DNA from 2 places in the Paenibacillus sp. FSL R7-0189 genome. Region 2 is predicted to be linked to the other one. Evidence: predicted binding sites of a transcription regulator. Region 2 holds the regulator's gene; the other holds the start of a gene.

Region 1 (5,852 bases), 2.3 Mb from region 2:
AGATAATGTGCGATATGATTTCAATTGCCGATCCATTTGCTTACGGGCCGTCATCCCAATCAAAATCATAAAAACAATAATAATCGGCATAGTTACCGTAAGAATAATCCCGCTCGTAGTGTCCATCGTAAAGACGTAAATAAGCACCAAGACCGGTGTAACAGACATCCCTACCATTCTAGGAATGATTGCTTCCAGATACGTGCGGAATTTAGTTACGCCTTCCAGCACTAGTGTAACAAGATCCCCGGTTCCACGCCCGCCCACCATTCTAGGGCCAAGCTGGAAGAGCTTGTCCATCATTTCCCTCCGCATAGTGCTGCCCGTTGCTTCCGCGAAGCGGTAAGAGACACGGCTCATCAGCATAGCACAAGCATGGCGCACAAGAAATGCAAGAAGGAACAATAGCGCAGTGCCCCATTGTTCCTTCAGAGGTTCTCCCGCAAATAGCGCAGAGATTACTTCTGCCAGCGATTTAGCCAGCAGAAGTATGGACAAGCTTTGCACCAGGGTAAGGAAGCCTACAATCAGAAAGACTGGCTTAACTCCTTTATACCCAAGCAAGTTTTTATCCATTAGTATTCAAGATGCTCCTTCTCGTGAACCCGTTTATGAAAGACAAAGTAACTCCAAATTTGATATCCCAATACGAACGGAAGGATGGTCAGTGCCACAATCGTCATTACCTTCAAAGAGTAATGGCCCGAAGCCGCATTAGTGATCGTCAAATTAAAAGCTTGATCAATTGAACTAATCATAACACGCGGGAACAATCCTACAAAGATAGAAGTTACCGAAAGCGCCATTACCGCTCCTGTCATTCCAAAAGCGTAGCCGTCCTTCTTCTTCGTCATGAAGTAACCGGACAGTACAAAGGCGATAACTCCCAGGGCTACAATAATCATAAGAACCGTTCCACGTTGCTCGAAAATATCCGTCATATTATAAGTCATAATCACAAAAGCAGTAAATAAAGCTGCGAGTGGTATCAGCAATTTTTGTGCCAACTTGCGAGCGCGAGCCTGTAGATCACCCACTGTACGCAGCGTTGTGAACATGAGACCATGCACCAGGCACAGAAGGACAACAGTAAGCCCTGCTACTACAGTGTACACATTCACGATATCTGTGAACCCTGCATACATTTGCATATCCCCATCAATAGGCAACCCTTTGATAAAGCTTGCAAACACTACAGCCAAGAGGAATGGTGGAAGGAAGCTGCCGATAAAGATACAGGCATCCCAAGTTCTTTTCCAAGCCAATGAATCACGTTTACCTCTGAATTCAAAAGCGACACCACGCGCTATCAGAGCTAATAAGGCAAATACAAAAGGAATATAGAATCCACTAAACAGCGTTGCATACCACTCCGGGAAAGCCGCAAACATTGCACCCGCAGCGGTGATAAGCCATACCTCATTCCCATCCCAGAAGGGTCCGATCGAGTTAATCAGAACACGGCGCTCTGTATCATTTTTAGCGAGAATTTGTGTTTCCATCCCTACGCCGAAATCGAAACCCTCCAGGAAGAAGAACCCTATAAACAGAACTGCAATCAGCACAAACCACAATTCATTAAGAGATATCATGGGAACCCTCCTCGTTATATGGATCATTCGAATCGCCGTGATCGTTATCCATCGCATAAGGACCTTTTTTAATCACTTTAATAAACAATCCGACCAACACTAATCCTAGAATTAAATAAATCGTTGTAAAAGAAATCACGGAGAACAGAACTTGACCACTTGTAATATTAGGCGACACACTGTCTTCCGTTGTCATCAGTCCGAATACCGTCCATGGCTGACGCCCGAATTCGGTCATAACCCAACCGGCTGTATTCGCAATCGGAGGAAGCAACAAGCCCCATAACATGAACCGCATAAACCAAGTGTTCGGACGGTCCATTTTTTTGCGCCACATTAAGTACATAGCGTACATTCCCAATACAATCATTAACGTTCCTGCTAGAACCATGATCCGGAAACTCCAGAATGTCGTACGTACAGGTGGAATATAGTCACCGGGGCCATAGGTTTGCTCATACTCCGCTTGCAGCTCAAGCATACCTTTAACTTCACCGGAAAATTTACTGTATGAAAGGAAACTCAGCATATAAGGAATTTGAAATTCTCCAGTACTGATTTGATTCTCTGGATCAATGTTTGCCCATACGGTCCAAGGTGCCGGGTCACCACTCTTACCCCACAGTCCTTCGGAAGCTGCCATTTTCATTGGTTGAGTTTCAACCAAATATTGCGCTTGGGCGTGACCAGCAACAGCTACACCAATAGAAGAAATAATCCCTACGATAGCTGCAATCTGAAAAGACTTCTTAAAGAAAGAAACCTCTTGTTTCTTCAATATTTTATAAGCACTAATACCTGTTACAAGAAAAGCACCTGTTGCATAAGCAGCCAGTACTGTATGTGGGAATTCAACCAGCAATTGTCCGTTCGTAATAAGCGCGAAGAAATCATTCATTTCTGCACGTCCATTATTTATCTCAAAACCCACAGGATGCTGCATAAAAGAGTTAGCCGCTAGAATCCAGAATGCAGATAACATCGTACCGAATGCTACCAGCCAGATGGACAGTAAATGTACTCGCTTGGATACCTTATCCCAGCCGAATATCCATATCCCAATAAAAGTAGACTCCAGGAAAAAGGCTGCCAATGCCTCAACTGCAAGTGGAGCCCCGAATACATCACCAACAAAACGTGAATAATCGGACCAGTTCATCCCGAACTGAAATTCCTGCAATATCCCTGTAACTACCCCTACTGCAAAATTGATGAGGAATAGCTTTCCCCAGAACTGCGCCATTTTTTTGTACTCTTCATTACCTTTTCTAACGTACATTGTCTCCATGATTGCAATCAAGAGCGCTAGTCCGATTGATACCGGTACAAAGAAATAGTGGAATATTGTCGTCGACGCAAATTGTATACGCGACAGCATTACTGTATCCATATTTGTCCCTTCCTTCTCCCCTTTTCGTTAATTATATTCTGTCAAAAATTTAAGCTTCTTTTTGTGATAAATGTCACATAAAGATAGTCATTTAACGGTGAAATTCAAATGATTTGTGACAAAGATCACAATTTAGCACAAAGAAAGCAAAAAAAATAAGACGGTTTACCCGTCTTGAGTGGTTCGTCGTTCTATTAAATGCTTGACTCATTTAGGTATTGGTTAGATGGAAATACCCTTCTTCAGCGATTTGAGATCGCCATTCGAATTAAGCAATTGGGGTAGCATCTTCGTGCTGCGAACCATTGGAGAGTCACATAGACGGCAAGAAGGCGCATGTTCAAATGCGAAATTATCCCTCATCCATCCGTTGCATCCCTCATTGGTACATGCCCAAATTGCGGTATTTTCTTCCGGTATTTCTTCCAAAGGTTTCTTCCGGTAGTTCATTGCCGTTCCTCCCATCCTGTAAGTCAATAGTGAGTAACTAGATATAAAAAGACCGTCCCAACTTTCACAAGCTGGGACGGTTTCTTCTATTATTACAGTTTTACAACGTTTTCGGCTTGTGGTCCACGGTTGCCTTGAACAACGTTGAATTCAACGCGTTGGCCTTCGTCCAAAGTTTTGAAGCCGTCGCCAGTGATTGCGCTGAAGTGAACGAATACGTCGCTTCCGCCTTCAACTTCGATAAATCCGAATCCTTTTTCTGCGTTGAACCATTTAACTGTACCTGTTTGCATGTGTGTTACCTCCACAAATTTAAATTAATATGTTCTTTTTATCTTCAAACAAAGAAAAAATTCACACATTGAAAAAGGTTGTATTACCAAATATGACAGCCCTTTTCAATGCGAGAATTAGGGACTAAATGTATGATTGATATCATATTACCACACCTGATTAGCAAAGGCAAGCAAGCATCCGAATATATCCGGTTTTGCCCTAATAAGTATTACCTTCCAATGTAAGGGCTGCCACTTAGTGTTTATTCCCTAAATAGATCCTTTTTCTGGCATAATTATCATGGTTTTAGAAAAATAGCTTTCCCAAAAACGTTACTTTTATCCGCTTTTTCAAGAAGGTACCCCCTCGGAATCGAAGGGGTAGTCCGCTCTACTTGTCGTAACTGCTATATCATTATATACCGACCTCCAGCATATTATTCCTGTGGTTTTTCAAGAAGTTTAACTGTTGCCTGTTTGGCCTCGCCGTTTCGATAGTAAGTAATTTTCAGATCATCACCGATCTTCGTATGATTATATAAGTACTTGCGAAGAGAAAGGGTAGATATGATGGATTGATCATTAAATTTGGTAATGACATCATTGAATTGCAGTCCAGCTTCCTTCGCAGGGCCAACGGCTTCTAGAACAACTACTCCATCCTTAACACTGTTCGGCAGGTTCAATTCATTGCGTTGATCTTCTGCTAGTGGAACGTACGGATTGTTCAAATCAACTGAATATACACCCAAGTACGAACGGGCAATATGCCCTTTTTCAGCCAGCTCATTAGCGATATCTATCACATGATTCGCAGGAATTGCAAAACCCAGACCCTCTACACCCGTATCTGAAATCTTCATCGTGTTAATTCCAATGACCTTGCCATCGAGATCCACTAACGCGCCGCCACTATTTCCTTCATTAATCGCCGCATCAGTCTGTATCACTTCTTGTTCCCAGTCATATACTCCATCCTGATTAAGGGATACGGGAACCATCCGTTCAGTATAGCTAACAATCCCCGAGGTCAATGTATCACCAAGTCCTAGCGGATTACCGATAGCAATGACCGTTTCACCTAGACGAAGCTTAGAGGAATCACCGAGCTGCGCGATGGTATCGATTCCTTTGGCATCAATAGAGAGTACCGCAATGTCGCTTACTTTATCCGTTCCAACGAGTGTTGCCTTACGGGTCTCTCCGTTCACTGTAACTACCTCGAGATTACCGGAGTCTTCGATGACATGATTATTGGTAATGATAAATGCTTTATTTCCTGTCTTTTTATAGATCACTCCTGAGCCTAGTGCGGACTCATCCAGAATGTTTAATTCTTCATTATCTTCTTTATGATTGATAATACTTACTACTGCAGGGCGAACCGTGGCAGCAGCTTGAATAATCCGGTCAAATGGATCACTACTGCTTGGGGCAACATTTCCAGTTGTTACAACCGGCTTTTGAGCAGTCTCATGACTCATCTGGCCTGTAAACATACTGAATAACAGAACTGCCACCACAGCGCTGACTAAGGAGCAAACGGCGGATATTTGCCAGGTAGATAGCCCTTTACGCGATCTGCGTACAGAATGTCTACGGTTAGCAAACGATCCCTTTGATGCTTCATCCCCTCTGGACCGCGAAACTTTAGTTGAATAGAAATCATCATCAAACAATCCCACCGAAAATCTCCCCCTTCTATTGCCAAGCGTTCACTGTTGTTAAGACCTGAACCTATAGCAACCACGTCCGAACCAAACCTCTGTAACCATTAGACTCCAAATATCACTAAAAAGTTTCACTTTATCCATTAACCCCACAAGAGTTTCGATCAATCGTTAGATTATGATAATCTTTTAATATATCTTCTCTATTAGGAATATTTTGCAACTTAAAAGACTACAATAAAATAGAAGTGTCCCTAAAATTTTAGCTTTGCTCATCACGCTTTTAATTGTATCACAGGCAACCTGCAATTCGGGATTTTCCTCAGCTAAAACACCTGCGAATTTTTTACAGTTTTCAGTTCTAATTACACTATAAATTCACACTATTAAAGGAGGATTAATTATGAGTTCTTTTTCAACAAGTATGGATTTAGTCGAGTTTATCGGTAAGCTTGGTGACTTAAAGGATGAACAC
Region 2 (5,852 bases):
ACTTTATAAGCCCAAGGGAAGATGCGCTTACTGCCGCTCAGATGATCGTATGGCTCACTCAAAGTGAATCAGGGGATGATGAAGAGCTGAATTTAAGCGGCCGGGGCGGTGATTTCTGGGAGACGGTGGCAAGCGATACCGATTCCTGTCTGGGCCGTTCTTGTCCGTGGTTCCGCAAATGTTATTATCATAGGGCTAAGCATGAAGCTGGGATTGCTGACGTGGTCATTACAAACCACTCTAAGCTATTCGCAGATGTTAAGGCTGGGCACCAGCTGCTTCCGGCTTACGAGCATCTTGTCATTGATGAAGCACATCATTTAGAAGATGTGGCTGGTAAACATCTTGGCATGCATATGAAGCATTTCACTGTGGCACACACGTTATCGCGACTGTATAAAGATAGCCGAAACGGACAGCTTCCTGCTCTGCGCCAGATATTACAGTCGTCAGGCAGTGAAGAGGCTTCAGAATGGAGCGGAGTCATCGATCGGATTTACCCGGATCTGCTTACCGTCAAAGAAACCTGGGATGCACTCAGCGACAAGCTGTTCAGCCTTTTGCCGGAACGCAGTGATGCAGGGGCGGGGGAAGCGGGACAACTGGTTATGCGGTTGCTTCCCGCCCGTAAGCCGAAGGATTGGGATGAATTAGTTGCGCTAGAGAACACTATGAATCTGACGTTAAGCGATATCATCCGTAAGGGTGATAAAATGCTTAACGAGATGCGTGACCAGGAAAGCCAATCCTCAGCAGACAGTCTTGTTACTGATATTAGCGGTTTATTTAAGGATTTGGCTTCCATCCGTGAGCAAGTAAGATTCTTTATGGGGCTGAATGACGATAATGTAGTATATTGGCTGGAGGCAAATGGAAATTACCGCAGCAAATCACTACAGCTGTATGCCGTCCCTGTGGATGTTAGCAGCCAGCTTAAAGAGTTGTTCTTCGATAAGAAAAAAAGCATCGTGCTTACCTCGGCGACGCTGTCTGTAGATAAATCTTTTCAATTTATGATTGATAATCTCGGACTTAACGAAGCTGCGGAAGAGGGACGTCTAATGACCTCACTCCTTCCATCCCCCTTTAAGTATCGCGAGCAGGCACTGCTAGTTATACCGCGTGATTTTCCTAGTGTGAAGGGGAGTGTGGGCGATGCTCGATTTGTCGATACACTCGTACAGTCATTATCGGAAGCTGCTAAAACAACACGTGGGCGGATGCTGGTTCTGTTTACTTCTTATAAAATGCTGCGTCAGGTATATGATCCGCTTAAAGAGGCTTTAGCCTCACAAGAGATTACGGTGCTTGGTCAAGGCGTGGAAGGTGGCAGCCGGAGCAAGCTGATCCGCCGCTTTCAGGACAGTGCAGCATCCGTTCTGCTGGGGACGAGCAGCTTCTGGGAAGGTGTAGATATTCCAGGTGAAGCACTGACTTGCCTGGCCATCGTGAGACTTCCGTTTCAACCGCCGAATCACCCGTTGGCGGAAGCGAAGTCTGAGTTATTGCAGGCCCAGAAGAAGAATCCGTTCATGAAATTATCTGTTCCTCAAGCGGTTATTCGTTTTAAGCAGGGATTCGGAAGACTGGTTCGCACGGCGCAGGATCGCGGAATAGTTATTGTTTATGATACGAGGGTTATTGAATCTCATTACGGGAAGTATTTCCTTTATTCATTGCCTGGTCCCAAAATGGAGCATATGCTTACTGATCAAATGGTCCCTCGCATAGCGGAATGGCTAGAGGATGGCGGCGCTTCTTAAAACGCTCGTCTTCAGTTTAGCTCCTCCTTATCCTTAAGGGCGGTGTGTTACAGTACCGTCCTTAATAAGGAGAGGTAGACGTTTGAATATGGATTTTCACAAGAACATTACTATTTTTAGGAGGGAAAATATGAAATCGGATAAAATATCAGAAGCCGTTGTTCGCAGACTGCCTGTGTACTTGCGTTTTTTGAATGATCTCCAGAATCGCGAAATATTAACAGTTTCCTCTCAGGAACTTGGGCAAAAGCTTGATCTTAATCCCGCACAGATTCGTAAGGATTTAGCATATTTTGGTGACTTCGGCAGAAAAGGTATCGGCTATGATGTAACGTATCTTATTGAGAAAATCCGTCATATCCTGAAGCTGGATCAACAGCTTAATGTAGCTTTAGTTGGAGCAGGTAATCTCGGACATGCCTTGTCTAATTACAATGCATATCTCAAAGATACTATGAAAATCACGGCTATATTTGATTCGTACGCTCCTAAGGTTGGACGTAAGATCAACTCCCTTACTGTGCAACCGATGGATGAACTAGGCAGCACAATTCGTGAGCAAGGTATTCGCATTGCCATTATTACCGTACCTGATTCAGAAGCTCAAAATGTAGCAGATATCCTCATTTCTTCTGGGATTGAAGCGATTTTGAACTTTGCCCCTGTGATTCTGAAGACACCACCGAATATCCGGGTGCATGCAGCTGATTTTACAACTGATCTGCAAAGTCTTGCTTATTACTTGCGGGATGGAAAGGAAGAAAGCGAACATGAACAACAATAAAACGATAATTAAGGGCGGGTATTTTCTGACTCCGGGAACGGATGAGCCGGTTCTGAGTGGATATATGACTATTGAAGATGATTTAATCACTTACATAGGAAAAGAAGAGCCTCAGATGGAAGCTGGAGTGCAAGTGGTTGATGGCAGCCGTCTGCTGTTCATGCCTGGACTTGTAAACACACATGGTCATGCGGCGATGTCTTTGCTGCGTGGATATGGAGATGATTTAGCGCTACAAGTGTGGCTTCAGGAGAAAATGTGGCCGATGGAGGAAAAGTTCACCGGTGATGATGTATACTGGGGAACCTCCTTATCTGTATTGGAAATGCTGAAGGGTGGAACTACGACCTTCCTCGATATGTATGATCATATGGACCGAGTAGCCGAGGTAGCTGAGTTATCAGGTATCCGTTCCGTATTGATGCGTGGTGTGATCGGGTTATGTCCAGAGGATGTACAGAATCACAAGCTTGCGGAAGCGATTTCTTTTGCCCGTAACTGGCATGGAAAGGCTGACGGTAGAATTACTACTATGATCTCGCCACACGCCCCTTATACTTGCCCTCCTGCCTTCCTGGTTAAGTTCGTGCAGGCAGCGCATGATCTGGATTTACCGATGCATACGCATATGTCCGAAACGAAACGTGAAGTGGAACAAAATGTGGCGGATTACGGGTTGCGTCCTGTAGCTCACTTAGAGAAGCTTGGAATGTTCACACGTCCCTCGATAGTTGCACATGGTGTTCATTTAAATGATGAAGAGATTGAGATCTTGGCTCGCCATAATGTGGGTGTATCTCATAATCCGGGCAGTAATTTGAAGCTGGCTAGCGGAGTGGCTCGGGTTACTGATCTTCTAAAAGCTGGTGTGAAGGTGTCTCTTGGCACGGATGGCGCGGCAAGTAACAATAACTTGGATATGTTTGAAGAGATGCGGCTTGCAGCTCTCATTCATAAGGGTGTCAGCGGTGATCCAACGGCTGTCCCTGCTCCAGAAGCTCTGCGTATGGCTACAGAATATGGCGCGCAGTCCATCTTTTTAAATAATGTAGGCAGACTTGCTGTAGGGATGAAAGCTGATTTCATTGCTATTGATATCGATCAGCCGCATTTGCTGCCACACACAGATCTGTTGTCTCATGCAGTTTACTCTGCTAGCGCTAAGGATGTTGAGCATGTGTGGGTGAATGGTAAACAGGTCATCAAGCATGGACAATGCTTAACCCTGGATGAGGAAGCTATCCGGCGTAAAGCGCAAGAAGCCTTCGAAGGTTTATTGAAGCGTTAAGTCTGGAGAATAACGAATAAATAATAGGCTGCGACTTTTTGCTTTTAGCAAAAGTTGCGGCCTTTTGTGCATTTTTAAGACTGGGAAAGCTAGAAAATTATGAAATTTTGGATAAACACGCAGGTGTGTTATATAATCAAAAAAGATATATTACTAGAAAGGGAGCTGTACCTTGAAGAAAAGGAAAAAATGGATCCTCCTGGGGTCAGTTCTGATTCTGCTCCTGGGGTTTGGACTTATCCAGTTCTATGCCTATATTATGAAAGATCAATGGAACGAGCGTGATATCGCTAAGGATGTTGCCAAAACCAGAGCGGGTCTAACAGAGGTAACCAAAGCACAAAAATCGGTTTGGGATGAAAATGCAGTGTACTGGGTTTTAACAGGAAAAAATGAAGCCGGGACTGCTCTTATGGTCTGGGTCCGCTTTACGGTAGATGGAAAATTTGCTGAAGGCGACGACGCAGTGTTTGCTGAGGAACTAAGTAAAGGAACCTCGGAAGCCCAAATACGCGGCATTATCAAAGCTGATCTTCCGGACATAACGATTGAACGCTTGCTGCCGGGAGTATATAACGGAGAGTATGCTTGGCAGCTTTTTTATAAACAGAGCGGTCGGTATTATTATCAATTTTATCGGTTTTCGGATGGGTCCCGAATGGGTGAAGGTTACAGTTTACCTAAAAGTTAAGCCGAACATAAGGAAATTAAGGGTGGCATAGTAAACAAGCGAACTTATTATAAGTTCGCTTGTTTACATTTATTTGATGTACAAAAGTGATATACTAAGTGATATACTGAATGGGTAGTTATCACCGAATATTCTTTTAAATTCACATACAAAAATAAGCCGATTGATTAAAAATCAAGGCCGGTTTTGTCGAAAGTGAGGAATATATTTGGTATTGATGGAAATTTTTAAAAAATTAAATTTTAAATATATTCACATTTATTTTGAAATTAGTATATACACCTGTGATATACTACTACTTGTAATTAGAACAGCAATAAGAGACTTCAGTCTCTCTGATGAGCTCTCAAATAGCTATAGATTATTATAATGAGCTTTATATTTTGTCATCTTTGAGAGGAGGACGTTTCTTGAAATTACGTCTTGTACCTGTGCTGATAACGTCTCTACTGTCGGCTACTCTATTGTTTGGTGGCTTCTTTTTGTATCGTCAGTTTGCAATGCAGGAACCACTTCAGAAGATTGTATCTCAATATGAGGGCGTCAATAATTCTCATATCAGTATTAACCGCAATGAGGTCACTTTGAAACTTGATCTCCAGCCAGGCACGAAATTACGTGAACTGGTTCAGTACGTCTCCAAAGAAGGAAAATCGATGATTGATGGACGTACACTGAAACTTGATGTAGAACAGAACTCCAGTGAACTGCTGGATGAATACTGGGATAAAGCGATGTTCTCTGTAGCTGAAGCCATGGAGAGCCGTAAATATACACTTATACCCACAGAACTTGATGGACTCAAAGCGCAATATCCGCAATATAAAAATGTGATAGCCTCAACAGAAATTGACGACAATAATGTCTATGTAAGCTTGAGTAATGGAAAAGAAAGCAAATTTATTATTTTGCCGCGTAAACCTGCGACATTGGGGGTATGGAATAATGCCTAAATACCTTAAAGAAATTCTAATCGGATTTGTTCCTGTCTTGTTTATTTTTATGGCTTTTCTAGGCATTAATATATTCCCGATTGTAATTGCTGCTGGGATGCTCACGGCTTTACTTATCATTGCTCATTTAAGAGGCGGACTTGCGGTAAATGCAGGTGCCGGGAAGAAACGCAAGAAGGATGGACCTTCAAAGCTCACTTTTGAAGAAATTGGCGGGCAAGACAATGCAAAGCAGGAGCTTCGTGAAGCGTTGGATTTTTTGATCCGGCATGAGGAAATCAGCAAATTCGGGATTCGGCCTTTGAAAGGGATTCTGCTTACAGGCCCTCCAGGAACAGGTAAGACCCTTATGGCTAGAGCAGCAGCACATTAT

Evidence for each region. Region 2 encodes Rex, which represses fermentation and respiration genes when NADH is low (regulators of the CRP and FNR family bind a similar motif). Its sites were predicted from a motif close to TTGTGAAATATTTCACAA; they were not measured.
Region 1: MKY63_RS10665 (cytochrome ubiquinol oxidase subunit I) is a predicted target of Rex. The motif match lies at 3,044-3,061, and genes of this name have one in related genera.

What each region holds. Positions count from the first base shown of each region.
Region 1 is NZ_CP150223.1:2,463,813-2,469,664, reverse strand. Features, by position in the region: gene cydD (thiol reductant ABC exporter subunit CydD) at 1-576, opposite strand, end outside; gene cydB (cytochrome d ubiquinol oxidase subunit II) at 576-1,592, opposite strand; gene MKY63_RS10665 (cytochrome ubiquinol oxidase subunit I) at 1,579-2,982, opposite strand; gene MKY63_RS10660 (cold-shock protein) at 3,205-3,432, opposite strand; gene MKY63_RS10655 (cold-shock protein) at 3,525-3,725, opposite strand; gene MKY63_RS10650 (trypsin-like peptidase domain-containing protein) at 4,145-5,392, opposite strand; gene MKY63_RS10645 (hypothetical protein) at 5,781-5,852, shown strand, end outside.
Region 2 is NZ_CP150223.1:4,768,330-4,774,181, forward strand. Features, by position in the region: gene dinG (ATP-dependent DNA helicase DinG) at 1-1,763, shown strand, start outside; gene MKY63_RS20785 (redox-sensing transcriptional repressor Rex) at 1,894-2,547, shown strand; gene MKY63_RS20790 (amidohydrolase) at 2,534-3,835, shown strand; gene MKY63_RS20795 (DUF5590 domain-containing protein) at 4,008-4,526, shown strand; gene MKY63_RS20800 (hypothetical protein) at 4,937-5,479, shown strand; gene MKY63_RS20805 (AAA family ATPase) at 5,472-5,852, shown strand, end outside.